DNA from 2 places in the Arthrobacter sp. D5-1 genome. Region 1 is predicted to be linked to the other one. Evidence: predicted binding sites of a transcription regulator. Region 1 holds the regulator's gene; the other holds the start of a gene.
The links. The regulator LexA, encoded in region 1, represses DNA repair genes until DNA is damaged. The targets are predictions, from matches to a motif close to TCGAACANNTGTTCGA.
Positions count from the first base shown of each region.

Region 2: a site for LexA is predicted at 6,796-6,811, ahead of AYX22_RS21460 (shikimate dehydrogenase). Genes of this name have one in related genera too.

Region 1 is NZ_CP014571.1:1,851,111-1,861,628, reverse strand. Features, by position in the region: gene AYX22_RS08530 (MFS transporter) at 56-1,360, opposite strand; gene AYX22_RS08525 (SseB family protein) at 1,410-2,330, opposite strand; gene priA (bifunctional 1-(5-phosphoribosyl)-5-((5-phosphoribosylamino)methylideneamino)imidazole-4-carboxamide isomerase/phosphoribosylanthranilate isomerase PriA) at 2,330-3,073, opposite strand; gene AYX22_RS08515 (hypothetical protein) at 3,121-3,279, opposite strand; gene hisH (imidazole glycerol phosphate synthase subunit HisH) at 3,280-4,032, opposite strand; gene hisB (imidazoleglycerol-phosphate dehydratase HisB) at 4,029-4,655, opposite strand; gene AYX22_RS08500 (histidinol-phosphate transaminase) at 4,702-5,820, opposite strand; gene AYX22_RS08495 (LysM peptidoglycan-binding domain-containing protein) at 5,899-6,258, opposite strand; gene lexA (transcriptional repressor LexA) at 6,604-7,347, shown strand; gene AYX22_RS08485 (ATP-dependent DNA helicase) at 7,344-9,404, opposite strand; gene hflX (GTPase HflX) at 9,397-10,518, opposite strand, start outside.
Region 2 is NZ_CP014571.1:4,630,340-4,640,857, reverse strand. Features, by position in the region: gene AYX22_RS21490 (exo-alpha-sialidase) at 1-757, shown strand, start outside; gene AYX22_RS21485 (MoaD/ThiS family protein) at 765-1,052, shown strand; gene AYX22_RS21480 (hypothetical protein) at 1,076-1,312, opposite strand; gene AYX22_RS21475 (FG-GAP-like repeat-containing protein) at 1,540-4,254, shown strand; gene AYX22_RS21470 (MFS transporter) at 4,390-5,727, opposite strand; gene AYX22_RS21465 (IclR family transcriptional regulator) at 5,933-6,703, shown strand; gene AYX22_RS21460 (shikimate dehydrogenase) at 6,907-7,812, shown strand; gene AYX22_RS21455 (sugar phosphate isomerase/epimerase and 4-hydroxyphenylpyruvate domain-containing protein) at 7,812-9,686, shown strand; gene pcaH (protocatechuate 3,4-dioxygenase subunit beta) at 9,740-10,518, shown strand, end outside.

The DNA of each region.
Region 1 (10,518 bases):
AGAACCGGCCCATGTGGTCGACCCGCCGTCGTGCTTTCTTCCGCTTGGCGTGTTGTCAGACGCGGGCCGCGCGTCGACGCAGGGAAGTCAGGACCAAGCCTGCAATACAGAGCACGACGCCTGCCAAACCGATGGCCGCGAATCCAGCTGAAGGACCCACGGCGTCGATGAAAACGCCGGCCAAAGGGGCGCCCAGCGCAACGCCGGCCGTCAGGGCAGAGCCGTACCAGCCCATTGCTTCGCCGCGGCGTTCCTCGTCCACGAGGTCGGCGACCTTCTCCGACGACGCGGACAGGACGGGTGCGCATAACAGGCCCGGCAGGAGTGACAGGAAAGCCAGGGTCCAGGTGTCCTGGGCAAATCCCATGGGGATGGTCAGGGCGGCCATGCCCAGCAGCAGCAACATGGGCGAAATGGAGCGCTTCATGGAGCCGTAGATCAATCCGCCGACCACGGATGAGGCGCACCAGAAGAAGAACACGATGCCAATTTCATTCTCGTGCCCGCCACGTTCCAGCAACCCGACGATGCTCACATCCGAGCCGCTGAGCACCATACCTGAACCGGCCGCCACCGTGAAGAGGGCAGCCACGGATGCGGTGAACCACGTGAAATTCCTGGCCACACGGCTTCGGAGGGCTGCACTGCGCGACGTTGAGGACGCCATTTCCGATGCCGCTTCCTGGACATGAGCCGGCGCCGAGGCCACCATGGCCGCTTCAGCGGCAGCTAGATCCGCTGCGGCCCGGTCCGCGGACTCCTCCGGCGTGCAGGCCGCCTCGCTTCGTGTTGGCGGGTTGAACCACATGAGGAAGAGTCCAGCCACGGAGACCGAGATACCTACCGCAGTCAGGCCTATCGCCGAGTGGCCGCTTGTGGCAACAATGGCGCCAACGGCCGGACCTATCATGAAGACGAGTTCAGTAGCGATGGAATCGAGGGCGAACGCAGACCGGCGCTGTTCCCCCTCCACCATGACTCCCAGTGACTGACGTACAACACTGAAGATCGGCAAGGTGAATAGCCCGCCGACAAAGACCAACGGCAGAAGCCACTCATAAGATACGTGCGGGACGATCGACCAGATCACAGTCTCGGAGACCACCGAGGGGATCAGGGCCTTCCTCAGGCCCACCATATCCACCCTGCGGCCCCGCCACGGCGCGCCCAAGGCGATGCCAATGGTCATCACGGCCGCTGCTGCACCCGCGGCTGCGTAGCCCTGGCCCAAGGTCAGGACGATATGCAGGGTGAGGAGAACGCCGGCAGCAGAATGCGGAATACGGGCGATCATGCCCACCACCAGCAAGCGCCGGACAGGGCGGATGGACAGCATCTCCTTGTAGAGAGCGAAATTCACTGGCTAAATCCTCTTGTTCCCCCGGGGCAGACCGGGGAACCGGCTGCCGTTAGTGCAGCCCAGGCTCCTGCGCCGCACGCTGCAATTTCACTTCAATGGAGTCAACGCCTTCAGCGAAGGAATCCATCCGTGCCCACGCCTCATTGAGTTGCGCCACCAGAGTTTGCACGGCCACCGCGTCGAGGCCATCTTCAAGGAAGAGCACCACCCGCAACTCCGGACCCGAGCCACCGCCGGACACCGTCCGCCCGTCAGCCGTCAACGACGCAACGCCTGCGCCGGGCTGCGTCTCCAGCCGGCGCACGGTCCGGAAACCTGACACGGTTGAAGCGAGAGCAGACTCCAGTTGATCATCAAGGTATGACGGCGTCCAGTCCCGCTGTTGGGCGAGGGCCCACATGGCCGGGCGTCGGACCACGAACGTGAAGTCCGACCCTGGATCCAACACCAGCAACTGCGCACCCTCGGAGACCGCGGAAAGAGCCGCGCGGGCCGCGTAAGCCGCCACGGGACGGGCTTCCCCATGCCAAGCCTCCAGCGCAGCCGCCGAAGTAAAGACGGGCATGGCTTTGCGACCATCAGGCGCCTTAAGTGTGACCAATGCCATATCCGCCTGCTTGTCAGCATGCAGCCCATCAACACCAACGGCTTCCTCTGCCAACTGCGCAACAACGGGAACAAACACCCGTGCAGTAGCCAGCGAGGCGACAACATCGGCCTCGGTTCCGGTGCCGTTGATCAAAGCGGAAATTGCGGTGACGTAGCCGGCGTCGGCCGTTCCGTCGTCGTCCTCAAAGTTATGGATCCTGGCGTCGTCCCCACTAAGGCTCCTGCCTGCCCACGGTTGCCCGGCAGAGTCAGTCGCTCCCCCGGCCCCGGCCAGGGCGGCGGCAATGTGGCCCGGCAGGTGCCGGCTGCCTGCACCAAGGTGGCCTTGGTGACCATGCGGGTGTTGGGCGTCGTGGGGCATCAGCGACGACCGGCAACGTCCAGGGCTTCGGGCAGCGTGAAGGCACCGGCATAGAGGGCCTTGCCCACAATGGCACCCTCTACGCCCAGAGGCACGAGTTCACGCAGGACGCGGAGGTCCTCAAGGCTGGAAATGCCTCCCGAGGCGACAACAGGCTTTCCGGTCTTCTCCACCATCTGCCGCAGCAGTTCCACGTTGGGCCCCTGCAAGGTTCCGTCCTTGGTGACGTCCGTGACGACGTAGCGCGCACAGCCGGCATCCTCAAGACGGGCCAGGACTTCCCAAAGGTCGCCACCCTCCTTGGTCCAGCCCCGGCCGGCAAGGGTGGTACCCCGGACGTCAAGTCCGACGGCGATCTTGTCACCGAAGCGGTCAATGGCCCTGCGGGTCCACTCGGGGTTCTCGAGCGCTGCCGTGCCAAGATTCACCCGCGCGACACCCAGCCCCAAGGCGCGCTCCAACGATTCGTCATCGCGCAAGCCACCGGACAGCTCTACCTTGACGTCCAGCTGCTTCACTACCTCACTGATGAGGTCCGCGTTGTTGCCGCGACCGAAGGCGGCGTCGAGGTCCACCATATGAACCCATTCGGCACCGGCATTCTGCCAGTTCAGGGCTGCTTCCAAAGGCGTTCCGTAGCTGGTCTCCGAGCCGGCCTCTCCTTGGAGGAGGCGGACTGCCTGGCCGTCAACGATGTCGACGGCGGGCAGGAGTTCCAGAACAGGCTGGGCAGAGGTGGTCATGTGGGTCCTTGGAGTTCGAGGTTTGACGCGTGTTCTTGGTGACCGGCTCAGTTACCGGGCAGCGTCAGGAGGTAGGCGGCCAGCAGGGACAACCCTGCCAGCACGTAGAAAGAGATGGAAACCCAGCGGGGCTTCTTCTGCTGATGGAAGGAAATACCGCCGCCCACCAGCACGCCGGCAAGGCCCATGAGGACAACAGACCACATCTAGGCGGCACCGCTTCCGGAGGTTTCCGCTGCTGGAGCAGGGGTCTTTTTCAGGCCGTCCACCCAGTTCCGCAACAGGCGCGCCCCGGCGTCCCCCGACTTTTCCGGGTGGAACTGGGTAGCGCAGAGCGGCCCATTTTCCACGGCGGCAATGAACCGTGCGCCATGCTCGGACCACGTCACCTGCGGCGGGGCCATGCGGGGCTGCACAACGTCGAAGTTCCATTCCTGCACACCGTACGAGTGCACAAAATAGAAACGCTCCTGCTCGACGCCGGCAAAAAGCTTGGATCCTTCCGGGACATCCACGGTGTTCCACCCCATGTGCGGGACGACGGGAGCAGGCAGGAGCTCCACCTTGCCAGGCCACTCGGCCATGCCCTCGGACTCGGTGCCGTGTTCCACACCGGCTTCAAACAGAACCTGCAGACCAACACAGATGGCCAGCACAGGCCGGCCGCCGGCGACCCGGCGTCCGATCATCCGGATGCCATCCACGGCCTTGAGTTCCTTCATGACGGTCTCGAAAGCACCGACACCGGGAACCACCAGGCCATCGGCGTTAAGCACGTCTTCAGGCTTGGAGCTCAGCACTACATGGGCGCCGGCACGCTCCAGTGCCCTCACAGCCGAACGTACGTTGCCCGAACCATAGTCGAGCACCGTGACGGTGGGCTTGCCTTCCGGGGACTCGGGCTTGACCGAAGCGATGGTGTCGGCGACTGCCCCGTCCTTCAGGACCTGACCGCTCACAATGCCCCCTTGGTGGAGGGGATGCCCTCGACCCTGGGATCGGATTCCACTGCAGCACGGAGTGCCCGGGCAAAGGCTTTGAATTGGGCTTCCACGATGTGGTGGGGATCGCGGCCGGCGAGAACGTTCATGTGCAGGCAAATCCCGGCGTGCAGGGTAATGGCCTCGAAAACGTGGCGGGTCAATGAACCAGTGAAGTGACCACCAATCAAGTGGTACTCCTGGCCGGCCGGCTCTCCGCCGTGAACGAGGTACGGGCGGCCGGAAACGTCCACCACAGCGTGGGCAAGGGCCTCATCCAGAGGAACAGTGGCTTCGCCGAAGCGGCGGATGCCCGCCTTGTTGCCCAAAGCGGTCCGCAGCACCTCGCCAAAGGTGATGGCAACATCTTCAACGGTGTGGTGGGCGTCGATGTGGGTATCGCCGGTGGCCTTCACGGTCATGTCAATCAACGAGTGCTTGCACAGCGCCGTCAGCATGTGGTCGTAGAACGGAACCGAGGTGCTGATGTCCGAGACACCTGATCCGTCCAGGTTGATCTCCACCAGGACGGAGGATTCGCTGGTGGTGCGCTCCATGCGCGCGGTGCGGGCAGCGGACGGCGTGGCGCCGGTTTCGCTCATTGGGACGTCCTTATACACGAAGAGTGGGTTGGGTCTATGGACAAGTTTAGGCGGGCTGTGACGCCCCGCCGTCCAGCAGCGCTTCCAGCGCCTCGAGGAAGGCCGTGGTTTCCGGTTCGGTTCCAGCAGTGACCCTGAGGTGGCCGGGAATCCCGACATCGCGGATCAGCACGCCGGCGTCAAGCAGGCCCTGCCAGATCGTGTGAGGATCCTTGAGTCCGCCGAAGAAGACATAGTTGGAGTCCGACTCCGCAGGTTTCAAGCCCATGCGCAGGAGCTCGGTCACAATCCGGTCGCGCTGGACTTTAATGTCCTCAACGTCGGCCATGAGGGCCTCCCGGTGGTTGAGCGCAGCCAGGGCGGTTGCCTGGGTAACAGCGGACAGGTGGTACGGAAGCCGGACCAGCCGGATGGCATCCGTGACCTCGGGAGCAGCAGCCATATAGCCCAGTCGGGCACCGGCAAGGGCAAAGGCCTTGCTCATGGTGCGGGAAACGATCAGACGCTCGCGTCCCGGCAACAAGGTCAGGGCGCTCGGGGTATTGTCGTGTGCGAACTCGTGGTAAGCCTCGTCCACGATCACTATTGCCTGGCTGGCTTCGCCTGCCTCATAAACAGCCTCAACGACATCCAGCCCCAGACCTGTTCCCGTGGGATTGTTGGGTGAACACAGGAACACGATGTTGGCACCTGTCTCCCGGACCTGTGCAGCGGCGGAGGCAGCATCGAGGCCGTAGTCGTCAGCCCTGACTCCGCGGACGTATTCGGTATCCGTGCCGCTGGCCAGCAACGGGTACATGGAATACGTGGGCGGGAATCCCAGTGCTTTCCGGCCGGGTCCGCCAAATGCTTGGAGGATCTGCTGCAGAACCTCATTGGAGCCATTGGCTGCCCAGATGTTGTCCGGGGAAAGATTGTGACCAAGGTAGTCGGCCAGCGCCTGGCGAAGTTCCGTGAACTCCCGGTCCGGGTAGCGGTTGAGCCCCGTGGCCGCAGCAGCAACAGCTTCTGTGATGGCTGCCTGCACATCAGCCGGGACGCCATGGGTGTTTTCGTTGACGTTGAGCAAAATGGGGACGTCAAGCTGCGGAGCACCGTAAGGGCTCAGTCCACGCAGGTTGGTCCGAAGGGGTAGTCGGTTAAGTCGCTCAAGCTGGTCACTCACCACCACAGTTTAAGGGGCCGCCGGGACTGCCGACTAACTGTGACGCCGGGTGGCCGGCTCATGCGGGCATGCAACGTACTAATTTGCGGGCACGAACAGTTGCTGACCCGGCTGGATACGGCCGCCACGGAGGTCATTGAGCTGGATGATCTCCGCAATCACGTCGCGGGGATCCCGCTCAGGAGCAGCGGCTCCGGCGATGCCCCACAGCGATTGTCCCGGCTGAACCGTAACAGTGACAGCGACGGGCGGTTGGAGTTGCGCCTGGGAATCCGAAGCCTTGGCCGGTGACGTGATAAATCCAGCCAGGCTCAGCAGCGCAGCCACCAGCAGCATCGCCGGGATACCGAAGAAGACCATCCGTCCCCGTCGGGTCAGGCGCAGACGCGCAGGCGCCTGGGTGGTGCGGAAATCAGCGAACGTAGTGATTGCGGACATGAGCTGAGCCCTTCTGAGCTATTGCCGTGCGCCGGGTCCCGGTACATGGCTGCCAATTCTGTGTGTTCCCCTGCCCAACTCCGTCAGTTCGAACACTTCGTTCGAACAGCCGGCGTCAGCATCAGGTTTATAGAACACATATTCGAACCTTGCTATGACATTTTTAGCACTTATCAACGAACGGTGTCGAGACTCGCTAGAACAAATGTTTGATAAACGCCTGTGGCTGCCCTACGTTTGAGTGAAGAAACAGCACTGTTTCAGTGGAACAGGAGGGTCTGACATTTTTTGTAGACCCGACGACCCCGGGCTCACTCCGGGCGGAATGGAAAGGCATTGGCGAACATGGCAGCGAAAGCCACCGGCGGCGGGGCACCCCTGCGGAGCCAGCAGCCTCAAAAGAGTCCCAAGAGCCTGACTGTCCGTCAGAAGAAGATCCTGGAAACCATCCAGCGGTCCGTCAATGACAACGGTTATCCGCCCAGCATGCGCGAAATTGGAGACACCGTGGGCCTGGCAAGCCTGTCGAGCGTGACGCACCAGCTCTCCCAGCTGGAGAAGCTTGGATATCTCCGCCGCGATCCCAAACGTCCCCGGGCCATGGAAGTCCTCATGCCGTTGACCCTCGATGGCGGAACCATTCCGGGAGTGGAAGCACCCACTACGCTCCGCAGCACGGGTGGCTTTGCCGTCACAGAGCTTGCCAGCGCCAGCGATACTGCCATGGTCCCGCTGGTTGGTCGGATCGCTGCCGGCGGCCCCATCCTTGCTGACCAGACCGTGGAGGACGTGCTTGCCCTGCCCCGGCAACTCGTAGGGCACGGCGAACTCTTCATGCTGAAGGTGGCCGGCGACTCGATGATCGATGCCGCGATCTGCGACGGCGACTGGGTAGTTGTCCGCCGGCAGAACGACGCCATCAACGGAGACATCGTGGCAGCACTGCTGGACGACGAAGCAACCGTCAAAACCTTCCGCCAGCGCGATGGGCACACCTGGCTTCTTCCGCAGAACACCCAGTACGAACCCATCCTCGGCGACCAAGCCACCATCATGGGCAAGGTCGTGTCGGTCCTGCGTTCCCTCTAGGAGGCTTTGGCCGGGCCCAGACGCTCCAGGACGCCCCGAACCACGGTTCGGTCCGTCGTCGCCCAGAACGGCGGCAGGGCTGCCCTGAGGAAGCCCCCATAGCGCTCTGTTGAGAGCCGGGAGTCCAGGACCGCTACAACCCCTTTGTCCCCGGTGGAACGGATGAGCCGGCCTGCCCCCTGGGCCAGACGAATGGCGGCGTGGGTCGCTGACACGGCCATGAATCCGTTTCCACCCGACTGTGCCACGGCACGAGAGCGGGCAGTCATCAACGGGTCATCCGGACGCGGGAACGGGATTCGGTCTATGACCACAAGGCGGCACGAACCACCGGGGACATCCACACCCTGCCACAGCGACATCGTGCCGAAGAGGCAGGTATCGGGCTCGTCGGCGAACTGCTTCACCAATGCGGCCATGGTGGATTCACCCTGACAGAGAATACTGACGTCGAGACGAAGCCTCATGGCATCGGCGGCTTCCTCAGCCGCCCGCCGCGACGAGAAAAGACACAGCGCTCCCCCACCGGAAGCGCGGATGAGGTCTTCCAACTCATCCAGGGCCTCGGGCGAAGTTCCACGGCCAGGCTTGGGCAAGTGCTTGGCCACGTAAAGCACACCCTGCTTGGGGTAATCGAAGGGCGAGCCAACATCGATCCCGGTCCAGCTTGGCGCTCCATCGCCAATCAGTCCAAGGCCACCTGCAGCCGGTTCGAAAGCCGAGCCGATGGCCAGGGTAGCTGAAGTCAGCACCACTGTGTGACCGGCAAAGAGACCTTCGCGCAGGCGTCCCGCCACACTCAGGGGCGCAATGTTGATCAGGGCCGGAGCGGTCTCGTCGGGTTGCGAGTATCCCTGCTGGGGATCGAACGTACTGTTGCGGGAAAACCACACCACTTCCCGGTTCTCCTTGGCCGCGAGCATCCGCTCGCACAGCTCCAGAATGAGCATGAGCCGTGAACGCGCCAGCTGCCTGCCGCCGTCGACCGCGTTGGAAGAATCCGTCTTCGAATCCGACAATGCTGCGCGTGTGGCTTCCCTCAGTTGGTCCAAACAGTCGAGCTGTTCGTCATTGAGCCCACTGGGCAGAAGACCATTGGGCACGCCCGCTATGGCCATATCCAAACGATCGGCGGCCGCGTTGAGGGCATCCACCGTGATGGCCGTGTGCTTGCGCGCGCTCGACGCCGCCGCATGGACCATGGCCACGGACAACTGGCCTGACACCGCGCCCGTCACCCGGTCCTGCAGTTCATGGGCCTCATCCACTACCACGACGTCGTATTCGGGCAGCACAGCCAGCCCCTCGAAGGCGCTGACGGCCAGCATGGCATGGTTGGTGACAACGACGTCGGCTTCGCCTGCGCGGGACCGGGCCAACTCACTGAAGCACTCCTCGGCGAGGGGACACTTCTGCGCGCCGAGGCACTCCATGGACGTCACGGAGACTTGCCGCCAAGCCCGGTCCGTGACGCCGGGCATGAGTTCGTCACGGTCGCCGGTAGTGGTCTTTTCGGCCCATTCGCGAAGCCGGACCACTTCCTTGCCCAGCTGTGATTGCGGTCCCCCCATGGACGCCGCAAAGTGCGGGACACTGGTGTCCTCGCCCAGGGAGAACAGCTGACCCTCGGACGGTTCCTCACTGGGGAACCCGCCTTCGAGTTTTTGCCGGCAGACGTAGTTGGCCCTGCCCTTGACGAGCGCCACGTTGACGGGGCGTTCAAGGGCCGGGTTGATGGTCTCCAACAGCCGGGGAAGGTCGCGGCCAACAATCTGTGTTTGGAGTGCCAAGGTGGCGGTGGACACCAAAGTCGGTTTGTCGCTGTCCATCGAATGCGCGATCAATGGAATCAGGTACGCCAAGGACTTACCTGTTCCCGTTCCCGCCTGGACCAGCAGGTGCTCCCCGGTCTCGATGGCCCTGGTGACATGCTTGGCCATCTCGTGCTGCCCGGTACGGCTTTGACCGCCCATGCCGGCAACAGCCCGGTCCAACAACTCGAGGGTGGTCTTCTCCCCCAACGACTCGACGGCGTCCGCCGCCACCTTCTCAACCATTGGTGACGAACGGCTCCAGTTCGGCTGCCAGTCCTTCGCGGACCATGACAACAACACGGGTCCCGTTTTCCTCGTGCTCGAGGGTGAGGATTTCCGAGTCGGAGCTGTGGAGCTTGCTGATCATTTCGCCGCGGTCGTAGGGAATGAGAAGCTCCAGGCGCACCCCCGGGCGGGGAATGGACCGGCTGATGTCTTCCAGCAGTTCGGCGATGCCTTGGCCAGTGCGTGTAGAAACAACCGCATGACGCGGTTCCTTCTGCTTCAGGCGCTCAACGACGAAGGGATCCGCGACATCAACCTTGTTCAGGACGATGATCTCGGGCACCTTGCGGGCATCCACCTCTGTGAAGACCTCCCGGACAGCAGCAATCTGGCCTTCGGGATCAGGATGCGAGGCGTCCACTACGTGCAGGATCAGGTCTGCGTCCGCCACTTCTTCCAAGGTGGAGCGGAAGGCTTCAATCAGCTGGGTCGGCAACGAACGGACAAACCCCACAGTGTCCGCCAACGTGTAGCCGATGCCATCCGGCGTTTGGGCTTTACGGACGGTGGGATCCAAGGTGGCGAACAGGGCGTTCTCCACCAGCACACCAGCGTCGGTGAGGCGGTTCAGGAGCGATGACTTGCCGGCGTTCGTGTATCCGGCGATTGCGACGGAAGGAACGGCATTACGACGGCGGTTGGCGCGCTTGGTCTCGCGCGCCGGCTTCATCGCGGCGATCTCACGGCGAAGCTTGGCCATGCGGGTGCGGATGCGACGACGGTCCAGTTCGATCTTGGTTTCACCAGGACCACGCGAACCCATGCCGGCACCAGCCCCACCCACCTGGCCACCGGCCTGGCGTGACATGGAGTCGCCCCAACCACGAAGGCGCGGGAGCAGGTACTCGAGCTGCGCAAGCTCAACCTGGGCTTTGCCTTCACGGCTCTTGGCGTGCTGGGCGAAGATGTCCAGGATCAGCGTGGTGCGGTCTACTACCTTGACCTTGACAATGTCCTCAAGGCCACGGCGTTGGGAAGGAGCCAACTCGGTATCCACCACTACGGTGTCCGCACCGGTGGCGGCAACGATGTCCTTGAGCTCCTGGGCCTTGCCCGACCCCAGGAAGGTCCC
Region 2 (10,518 bases), 2.0 Mb from region 1:
CTTCGAGTTGAACCGCGGACTGTGGGACCACCCGCACCGCAGCGAGTGGGGTGCCGGCTATGGCGGCGCGGCGGCGCACTCGATTGTGGTTGATCCTTCCGGCGAGAAGGTCCACATCGCCATGAGCACGGGCGGCGTTTACAGATCGCTCGACGGCGGGACCTCCTGGGAGCCCCGAAACAAAGGCATCTCGGCCTACTTCATGCCCGATCCCAACCCGGAGTTCGGTCAGTGCGTCCACAAGATCGCAGCGGACGCGGCCGTCGAAGGCCGTTTGTACGCGCAGAACCATCACGGCGTGTACCGCACGGATGACAACGGGGAGAACTGGGATTCCATCGCGGACGGGCTGCCTGCGGACTTCGGCTTTGTCATGCTGACGCACCCGCGGCGTGAAGGAACAGCGTGGGTGATTCCGCTGAAGGCCGATGGAGAACGCATCCCGCCGGACAGCAGGCTCAGTGTTCACCGCACCAACGACGCCGGCAACACCTGGACAGAACTTCATACCGGCCTGCCGGACCACGAATACAACGCCGTACTGCGCGACGCCGCGTCCGTGGACACCGCCGAGCCCGTCGGCGTGTATTTCGGCACGCGTGGAGGTGCCGTATATGCCAGCGCCGACGAGGGCGGGACCTTTACTGAAGTGGCCTCGCACTTGCCGGACGTCCTGTGCGTGAGGGCTGCCGTCGTGGTGGGAAGCCCCAGGGGCGCCGCACGTGCAGGGCAAGCCAGCGCCCTGGTACCTGGTTAGGCCCGTTGTGGCTGACTTTACGGTCCTGTTGCCTGGTGTCCTGCAGCCACTCGTCGGCGGACAGTCCTATCTGACTGCGTCCGCCGACGGGGCTGTGACCGTTGGACAGTTGCTTGATTCGGTGACCGGAGATTACCCGGTGCTGGCCAGGCGCTTGCGTGATGAAACCGGGGCGCTGCGTCGTTTCGTGAATATTTACGTGAACGGTGATGAGGTCCGGCGTCTGAAGGGTCTTGATACGGAGGTTGCAGCCGGCCAGGAGGTCCTGATAGTCCAGTCCGTGGCCGGTGGCTGAGCGGGGTTTGGGGTCAGGCCGGTTCAGGCGACGCGCCAAACACTGCATTCGTCGGTATTGATGGCTTTCCTCATACCGGAGGCGTGATCCATGATCCAGACAACGCCGATACCCGGCGCGGTTTCCTGGACCTGTCCGCGGCGGATGACCACGTCATCATAGGCGGGTCCCACGGACAGTCGGGCTTCGATCTCGTCTCCACGGTTGAGCTGGCTGATCGCGCGTACTCGTGTTGTGTGTGTTGTGACTTCCTTCAACATGGTGGCCTCCTGGGCTGGAGCTGGTGCCTGCACTTGCCGGCCCTTCCAGTGTGGCGTGGCAATGTTGCCACGGTATTTCGGGGTGGTTAGGGTCCGGTTAGCATTCCGGGTTGGTTGCATTTCCGGTGACGCAGCCCCGCCTTCCCGGCGCATCGCGGGTGCGGCTGTAGCCTGATCTCGGTTCTTGAGACTCACAGGAACCACAGGCTCCGTCCCCGGGAGATTTAATGGGTGTTTTGCGGCGATCCATCGCGTTGTCCACAGGCTTGGTGGTGTTTGCCACCGGCCTGTTTTTTGTTCAGGCCCCCGCCACGGCCGTTCCAGTGCCGGGTCCGGATAATCCGAACGTCCAGTTCGTCGAGGGCACCCCGCATTCTGATCACACGTTCGAGACGCCGCCGGCTGACGATGCACCCAAGGGACAGTCCGACGTCGACTCCCTCCTCCGTGACGGTGCGGCAGCGATTGGCCCCGCCGGGGACATCCGTGTCCGGCTGGTGACGGCAAAGCTGGCGGACAACGCCAACACTGTCTCCATGGCCGACGCCGAAAAGACGGTGGAGGCCGCCAGCAAGTACTGGCAGGCGATGTCGGCCAACAAACTGTCCATGACGGTGAACAGCAAGGTTGCCGGGCACCAGTCCAGGGCGAAGTCGACCGACAGCTACAGCTCCATCATCTCCACCATCACCAGCGAACTGAACTGGTCCGCGAGCCCGTACACGGCGCTGGTGATCTACATTCCCACCACCACCCTGTCCGGGAACGCTCTCGGCGCCGGCTACAGCAGCGGCAGTTACAGTGGCCGCGTCTTGATGCCGCAGATCAGCAACTTCTCCAATAACGTGATGAGCCATGAGTTCGGGCACGTCATTGGCATGATGCACGCTGATGCCCTGCAGTGCCGCAGCGGGGCATCCGACGTCGGCGTCAACAGCAATGGCCAGTTCACGGACCCGTCCTGCTACATCCGCGAATACGGCGACACCACAGACATCATGGGCGCTGCGCAGTGGAACTCGCCGGTCATCAGCTCCACGTTTTGGGACTACGGAGGCCTCGGTCGAGGCGACGAAATCCGCGATACCGGCGTGGCCACGGGAGTCAAGAGTTACACCCTGAAGCCCTGGGGCGGCACAGAGGCCCAGCGCGCCATCAAGTTCACGGATCCCGTCAGCCGGGAGGTCTACTACCTGGAACTCCGGCAGCCTGTGGGTGCTTACGACAGCTACCTCTCGGGCGGCAACAAGGGCGTCAAAATCGTCCAGCGCGGCGGTGCCACCATCGCCTCGTCACTGATTCTTATGCCGGACACCACCCCTTTTAATGGTTGGTACAGCCAGAACCATGCCTGGCAGGCAGGCAGCACTTTCACCACCTATACGGGCACCAGGGTGACCATCAACTCGGTCAGCGCCACGTCGGCCACGGTGACCATCAACGCTGACACCAAACTGAAGACGCGGATGAGCTTTTCCGCCGGCGATTTCGACGGCGACAAGCTTGCCGACGTCATTTCCCGCGAAGCGGACGGTTCGCTTCTGCTCTATGCAGGGCTGCCCGGAAACCGCCTTGAAGAGCCCGTGCGAATTGGCAGTGGCTGGGATATTTTCAACGCTGTACTGGGCACCTCCGATTTCAACGGTGACGGCTTCGCTGACATTCTGGCGCGCAGCAGCGACGGCGCTCTGTGGCTCTACCCGGGCAACGGCAAGGGCGGGTTCCTGCCACGCCTGCAGGTAGGTATTGGCTGGCAGGGCTTCACCCAGTTGGTGGCTCCTGGTGACTTCAACGGCGATGGCCGGGCAGACCTGGTGGCAAGCGGAACCGATGGCCGGCTGTGGCTCTATCCCGGAAACGGCTCCGGAGGCTTCCTGGCCCAGCGGCAGATCGGCCAGGGCTGGGATGCGTTCACCAGTCTTTCGGCGGCGGGAACGTTCGGGGGCGGTATAGCAGGACTCCTGGCCCGTTCGTCGGACGGCACCCTCTACGTCTACCCCGGCGACGGCAAGGGCAGCCTCCTGCCGCGTACCGCCGTCGGGACTGGGTGGAACCTGGCGGGCGACATCGTCGGCGGGCAGGAATTTACCGGAGACGGCAAAGCCGACGTCCTCGGCGTCGGTTCACGCATGACCCTTTATCCCGGTGACGGAACCGGCTTCGCGGACCGCTTGGCGATTGGAACCGGTTGGAACCAGTTCAGCCAGGTGTGGGAGGCGGGGGATTTCGACGGCGATGCTGTCGCTGACATTTTGGCCCGCGGCACCAATGGCATCCTGTGGCTCTACCCTGGCAACGGTTCGGGTGGTTTCTTGCCGCGCGTGCAGGTGGGGACGGGCTGGAACGTCTTCACGTCAGTTTTGAGTGTGGGCGATTTCGATGGTGACAAGCACCCGGATCTTGTGGCCAGGGCCTCCGATGGGACGCTGTGGCTGTACCCGACCGACGGGAAGGGCCAGTTCCTTGCCCGCAAACAGATCGGCACTGGCTGGCAGGGCTTCACGCAGATGCTGGCGCCGGGCGACTTCTCCGGTGATGGAAAGGCTGACATCCTGGCGCGCGCCGCGGATGGAACCTTATGGCTTTACCCCGGAAATGGGGCCGGGGGATTCCAGCCATGGAAGCAGGTCGGTACCGGGTGGAATATCTTCAACGCGGTGATGCAGGGCAGCGACTTCAACGGTGACGGTCGGGAAGATGTCCTTGCCCGGGGGACGGACGGGGCGCTGTGGCTTTACCCGGGCAACGGCAGCGGAGGGTTCCTCGCACGGCAGTACCTGGGCTCTGGATGGAACATGTTCACCTCCTTCGCTGCCCTCGGCAACGCTTTCACGGGCACAGGCGATCCGACCCTGGTTGGTGTAGCCGGCGACGGAACGCTGCTGCTTTACTCCGGGACGGGCACGGGAAAGTTCAAGCCGGTGGCGGTGGACCCGCGGTAGCATCGGCGAGGTCTGGCGGCTCCTTCCCCGTTGCCATAAGCCCTCAGGTTTAGGGCAAGCAAAAACCCGGAATGTCTCGTGACAGTCCGGGTTTTCGCTGCCTTGGTCCCAGCTCACTGGGAAGAAGCGTCGGGCTTAGGCGTGCTGGGCTTGCTTGGGCAGGCCGAGCTCCGCAGTTGGGGTCTTGGCTGATTCGCGGGCCGTCATGGCTGAGACGGCTGCGATCACGCAGATCACGGCGGTGAAGATGGAGATCTGCACCCACCCGCCGGGCTTGGTTCCGCCCAGTGCAGTCACGATTGCCGGGGCGAACCCTGCCATGAGGAAGCCGAGCTGGGTGCCGATAGCCAGGCCGGAGAAGCGGACCTTGGTGCTGAACATTTCACCGTAGAAGGACGGCCATACTGCGTTGGCAGCGGCGTACCCGAAGGAGAAGAACACCACGGACACCAGGAACATCAGCGGCACATTGCCCGATTCCAGGGTGAGCAGGAAGACCGGGGTCATGACGGCGCTGGCAAGGGCGCCGTAGATGAAGACGGGCTTGCGGCCGATCCTGTCCGAAAGCATGCCGAACAGGGGCTGTGTTCCGAGGGCCACGATGTTGGCTACAACTACGAGCCACAGGGTGATGGTGCTGTTGACCCCGGCGACGTCCTGGGCGTACTTGATGGCGAGCGTTCCGAACACGGTGCTCACTGCGGCGATGAAGGCGCAGCAGACGACGCGCAGGACATCGCGCCAGTGCAGGCGGAGCAGGTCGGCAACAGGGAGCTTGGAGATTTCGTTGTTCTTCTTGGCTTCTGCGAATGCCGGGGGCTCGTGCAGCGTGCGGCGGATAAAGAACGCCACCAGAACCACGACAGCGCTCAACCAGAACGGAATACGCCAGCCGATGCCGTACTTGATGTCGTCCGGCAGGGCCACCACAGGAATGAAGACCAGCGCTGCCAGGATCTGGCCGCCCTGGGTGCCGGTGAGGGTCCACGAGGTGAAGAACGAGCGGCGGTTGTCCGGAGCGTGCTCCAGCGTCATGGACGAGGCGCCAGCCTGCTCGCCGGCGGCCGAGAGGCCCTGGCAAAGACGGGCCAGAACCAGCAGGACGGGCGCCCACCAGCCGATGGTCTTGAAGTCGGGGAGACAGCCGATCACAAAGGTAGCTGCACCCATCAGGACCAAGGTGAACATGAGCACCTTCTGCCGGCCGATCCTGTCACCGAAGTGGCCCAGGATCACCGCGCCCACGGGGCGGGCAACATAAGCGAAGCCGAACGTCGCGAAGGACATGATGGCCGCGTTGGCATCGGCGGACGGGAAGAACACGTGCGGGAAGATCAGGGCCGCGGCCGAGCCGAAGATGAAGAAGTCGTAGTACTCGACGGCGCTGCCCAGGAAGCTGGCAAGCGCGGCTTTCTTGGGGGTTCCGGCGGCGGTTTCAGTGCCTGGCGTCGCTGACGGCATTGTTTGGCTCATGGGTGGTTCCTTCTGTGACGACGATGTCGCGGATCTGGCTTTCGTGGGGAGACCCAAGCGAGGTGCGGCCGGTCAATCCCAGACAAGTAACCACATGGTGAGAGTTACTTGTGCAATACAGCAATAGTGGCTGTGAGTGGGGTCACTTGTCAAGAGAAGTCACCACCATCTAGAAATAGCTCTCACTATGTGAGAGCATCGAGCTATGAGTGTGAAAGAAGACACAAAGACAGACATGGTCGGCAAGGCGCTGAGCTTGTTGGTACTACTGGGCGATGAGCCGCGCGGCGCCAGTGCGGCGGATCTTGCGAGGAGTGCCGGGCTGCCGTTCAGCACCACATACCGCCTGCTGGGCTCGCTGACGCGCGATGGCTTTGTGGATTACGAGCCCGACGGGCGCCGATATCACTTGGGCTTGCGCGTCTTCCAGCTCGGTCAGCGGGTATCGAACCACCATGGGTTCGCCGCAACTGCGCTGCCCGTCCTGCAGCGGGTTACCGATCGCACGCATGAGGCCACCATCCTCTCCGTTCGCGATGGCAACCACCATCTGACGGTCAACAAGGTGGACGGCCCCAAGACCTTCCGCGTCACCAGTGACCCTGGCCATCTCGGGGCGCTCCATACAACTTCGGTGGGCAAGGCGATCGTGGCGTTCGAGGATGAGATTGAGCGCAAGCGGCTCTTGGAGGAGCTCCCCCTGGATCCGCTCACCCAGCATTCCATCACCGATCGCGACACGTTTCGTGAGGAGATCGAGCAAGTCCGGCGGCAGGGCTACGCCGTGATGGACGAAGAGAATGAGATCGGCATGCGCGCCGTCGCTGTTCCCGTCCTCAATTCGCAGGGTCACGCCTTCGCCTCGGTGGCCGTCGCCGTGCCGGTGTTTCGTATGACCATGGAGGAGCTGATCGCCCACGTGCCCACCCTGCAGGAGGCTGCGGCTGAACTCGCGGCCCGCCTGCCCCAGCGCTAATCCCAACCAGGTGACAGCAACTGTCGCTATGAGCCCCCAGTGGAGCGTTATCTGTTACCTGGTTGGGAGTGCCCTTCGCAAATGTTCGCGATAAGAACATGCGTGCGGAATATGAACACTTGTAGTAATCTAAGAACACCCGGTCAGGCGGCGCCCCCAAAAGGCGCCGAATCCCGCGGTGCTGAAGTCAAAGGAGCTTTAGGATGAGCAACCGAGCCGAGTCCGTTCTGGTGGGCCTCATAGGCGAAGGCGTCATGCCTTCGCTCACGCCGCCCATGCACGAACGCGAAGCCGATGTGCAGGGCCTTCGCTTGCTGTACCGCCCCATCGACCTGCTGGAACTCGAGTTGCCGGCCACCGCCGTCGGGGATCTCCTGACTGCCGCCCAGCGCATGGGCTTCAACGGCCTCAACATCACGCACCCGTGCAAGCAGCTGGTGCTAGAGCACCTTGATGAAATTTCCGACGACGCCCGTCGCCTGGGTGCCGTCAATACAGTCTTGATTCGGGACGGTCGGCTTATTGGCCACAACACCGACTTCTCCGGCTTCGGCTCGGCGCTCGCCGACGGGCTGCCCGGGGCGACGCTGGACCGCGTGGTCCAGCTGGGCGCAGGCGGCGCCGGCTCGGCCGTGGCCTACGCGCTCCTCACAGCCGGCGTCGGCACGCTGGACCTCGTGGACATGGATCCTGCGCGTGCTGCGGAACGTGCCGCAGAGCTCGGCGGGCTCTTCCCCGAAGCCACCGTCACGCCGCGGAGCACCGACGAACTCCCGCAGATCATGCCCCTTGCCGACGGCCTGGTGCACTGCACGCCGGTCGGAATGGCCGCCCACCCCGGCCTGCCGCTGGACATCGATCTCCTGGAACCTCGCCACTGGGTGGCGGACATCGTCTACCGCCCCATCGAAACCCAGCTGGTCCGCGAAGCGCGCGCCAAGGGCTGCGACGTCCTCGACGGCGGCCGGATGGCGGTCGGCCAGGCGTCCGACGCCTTCAGGCTCATCACCGGACGGGATGCCGACCGCGACCGCATGCGCGCACACTTCCTGGAGCTGATCGCCGCCGAGGATGCAGCAGCCCCGGCACTCGCGAAGGCAGGCCGCTGATGCGCACAGGAATCGCCACCGTCTGCCTGTCCGGCACTTTGAAAGAGAAGATGCAGGCCTGCGCCATTGCTGGCTTCGACGGAATCGAGATCTTCGAGCAGGACCTTGTGACCTCGCCGCACAGTCCGGAAGAAGTCCGGAAAATGGCGGCGGATCTCGGGTTGGGCTTGGATTTGTACCAGCCGTTCCGGGATTTCGACGGCGTCACTCCGGACTTGCTGAAGGCCAACCTTAAGCGCGCCGAGGCCAAGTTCAACCTGATGGAACGCCTGGGCATGGACACCATCCTGGTCTGCTCCAACGTCGCCACGGCAACCATCGACGATGACGCGCTGAGGGCCGGGCAGCTGGCCGAACTCGCCGAACTTGCGGGGGCCCACGGCGTCAACGTTGCTTACGAAGCGCTGGCCTGGGGCAAGTATGTCAACGACTACGAGCACGCCTACCGCCTGGTGGAGATGGTGAACCACCCCAACCTGGGCACCTGCCTGGACTCCTTCCACATCCTCTCCCGTGACTGGGACACCGCGCCCATCGAGGACATCAACGCGGAGAAGATCTTCTTCGTCCAGGTTGCCGATGCCCCCAAGCTCTCCATGGACGTCCTCTCCTGGAGCCGCCACTACCGCGTGTTCCCGGGCGAAGGGCAGTTCGAGCTCGCAAAGTTCATGGGCCACGTCGTCCGGGCCGGCTACACGGGGCCGGTCTCCTTGGAAGTCTTTAATGACGTCTTCCGGCAGTCCGACACGGATCGCACCGCCGTTGACGCCATGCGTTCGTTGATCTGGCTGGAGGAGCAGAGCGCCCAGTGGCTGGCAAGCAGCCCCGCGGGAACCGAAGCCGCCGGCAACGAAAGCGCGTCCCGCCGTCGTTATCCCATGGAACTTGCCACGCTGCCCAAGGTGAACGAACCCGCCGGCTTCAACTTCGCCGAGGTCAAGGCTGACGACACCGCGCAGCTGGAGAAGCTCCTGGGCCAGCTCGGCTTCGGGTTCGAAGGCCGCCACCGCACCAAGGACGTCCAACTATGGACCATGGGACAGGCGCGCGTGATCATCAACGAACAGGCGGCACAAAACGCTGAACCGGCCATTGCCGCTTTGGGATTCGACGTCGACTCTCCAGTGATTGCCTCCGCTCGCGCCCAGCAGCTCAAGGCTCCCGTGGTGGCCCGCAAGGTCCAGGCGGACGAGGAGGTCTTCCAAGGCATCTCCGCACCGGACTCCACCGAGATCTTCCTCTGCCAGGGCAGCCCGGATGGGACCGCGGCGTGGACGCACGAGTTCGGCGAAGGCCAGGAGCACGCCTCCAGCGCACAGAACGCAGTGATTGACCACGTCAACCTGGCCCAGCCGTGGCAACACTTTGACGAGGCTGTGCTCTTCTACACCAGCGCGTTGGCTTTGGAACCACAGCCGTTCGCTGAGGTTCCCAGCCCCAATGGCCTGGTGCGCTCGCAGGTCATGGAGACCAGCAACGGTGCGATCAGGCTGGTCCTGAACCTGGCGCCCGCGCAGCAGGCTCAAACAGCCCGTAAAACGTACCAGGAACACATCGCCTTCGCCGTGGACGACCTCGTGGCGGCTGCCCGCTCCGCCCAAGGAAGAGGCCTTGAGTTCCTGCAGATTCCGGCCAACTATTACGAGGACCTGGACGCCCGGTTCGATCTTGAACCCGGTTTCCTGGCCACCCTCAAGGAGCTCAACCTCCTGTATGACCGGGACACCAACGGCGAATTCCTCCACTTCTACACCGCCACCGTGGGCAGTGTGTTCTTCGAAATGGTGGAGCGCCGCGGCAATTACGACGGCTACGGGGCGCCCAACGCCCCGGTGCGCCACGCCGTCCAATACGACTCGCTCCACCGGGTGTAAACCCGCCCCGCCCCGCAAACCCAAGAGAACCCACCAACCGAAAGGAGCCGGCCGTGCCGCAAGAACAGACAGCACAGGCGCTCGAATCCGAGGAACTCGTGCCGCCCGCTGAGCCACACGCCGCAAATGCCGCCCATCCAGCCAAGAAGGTGGAAACCCAAGCGGATCTCAGTGCTGAGATCAAGGGCATCGGGGACCGCTACGCCGAGGCGTTGAAGAACGGCAAGGGACCGGAGACCATGCCGCGGCTGGATTACGCGCCGTACCGCAGCAGCATCCTGCGCCATCCCACCAAGAGCCTGCACCACGCGGACCCGGAGACCATTGAGCTTTACTCGCCGGCATTCGGACACCAGGACGTGCACGCCCTGGAATCCGACCTGACCATCCAGCACAACGGCGAACCGCAGGGTGAGCGCATCATCGTATCCGGCCGCGTACTCGATGGTGATGGCCGTCCGGTGGCGGGCCAGCTGGTGGAGATCTGGCAGGCCAATGCATCAGGCCGCTACATCCACAAGCGCGACCAGCACCCCGCACCGCTGGACCCGAACTTCACCGGCGTCGGCCGGTGCATCACCGGTGACGACGGCTCGTACAGCTTCACCACCATCAAGCCCGGCGCCTACCCGTGGAAGAACCACCTGAACGCCTGGCGCCCGGCGCACATCCACTTCTCCATGTTCGGCTCGGAGTTCACCCAGCGGATCGTCACCCAGATGTACTTCCCGGGCGACCAGCTCTTCCCGCTGGATCCCATCTACCAGTCCATCGTGGACCAGGATGCCCGCGACCGCCTGGTGGCCCAGTACGACCACGAGCTCACCAGCCC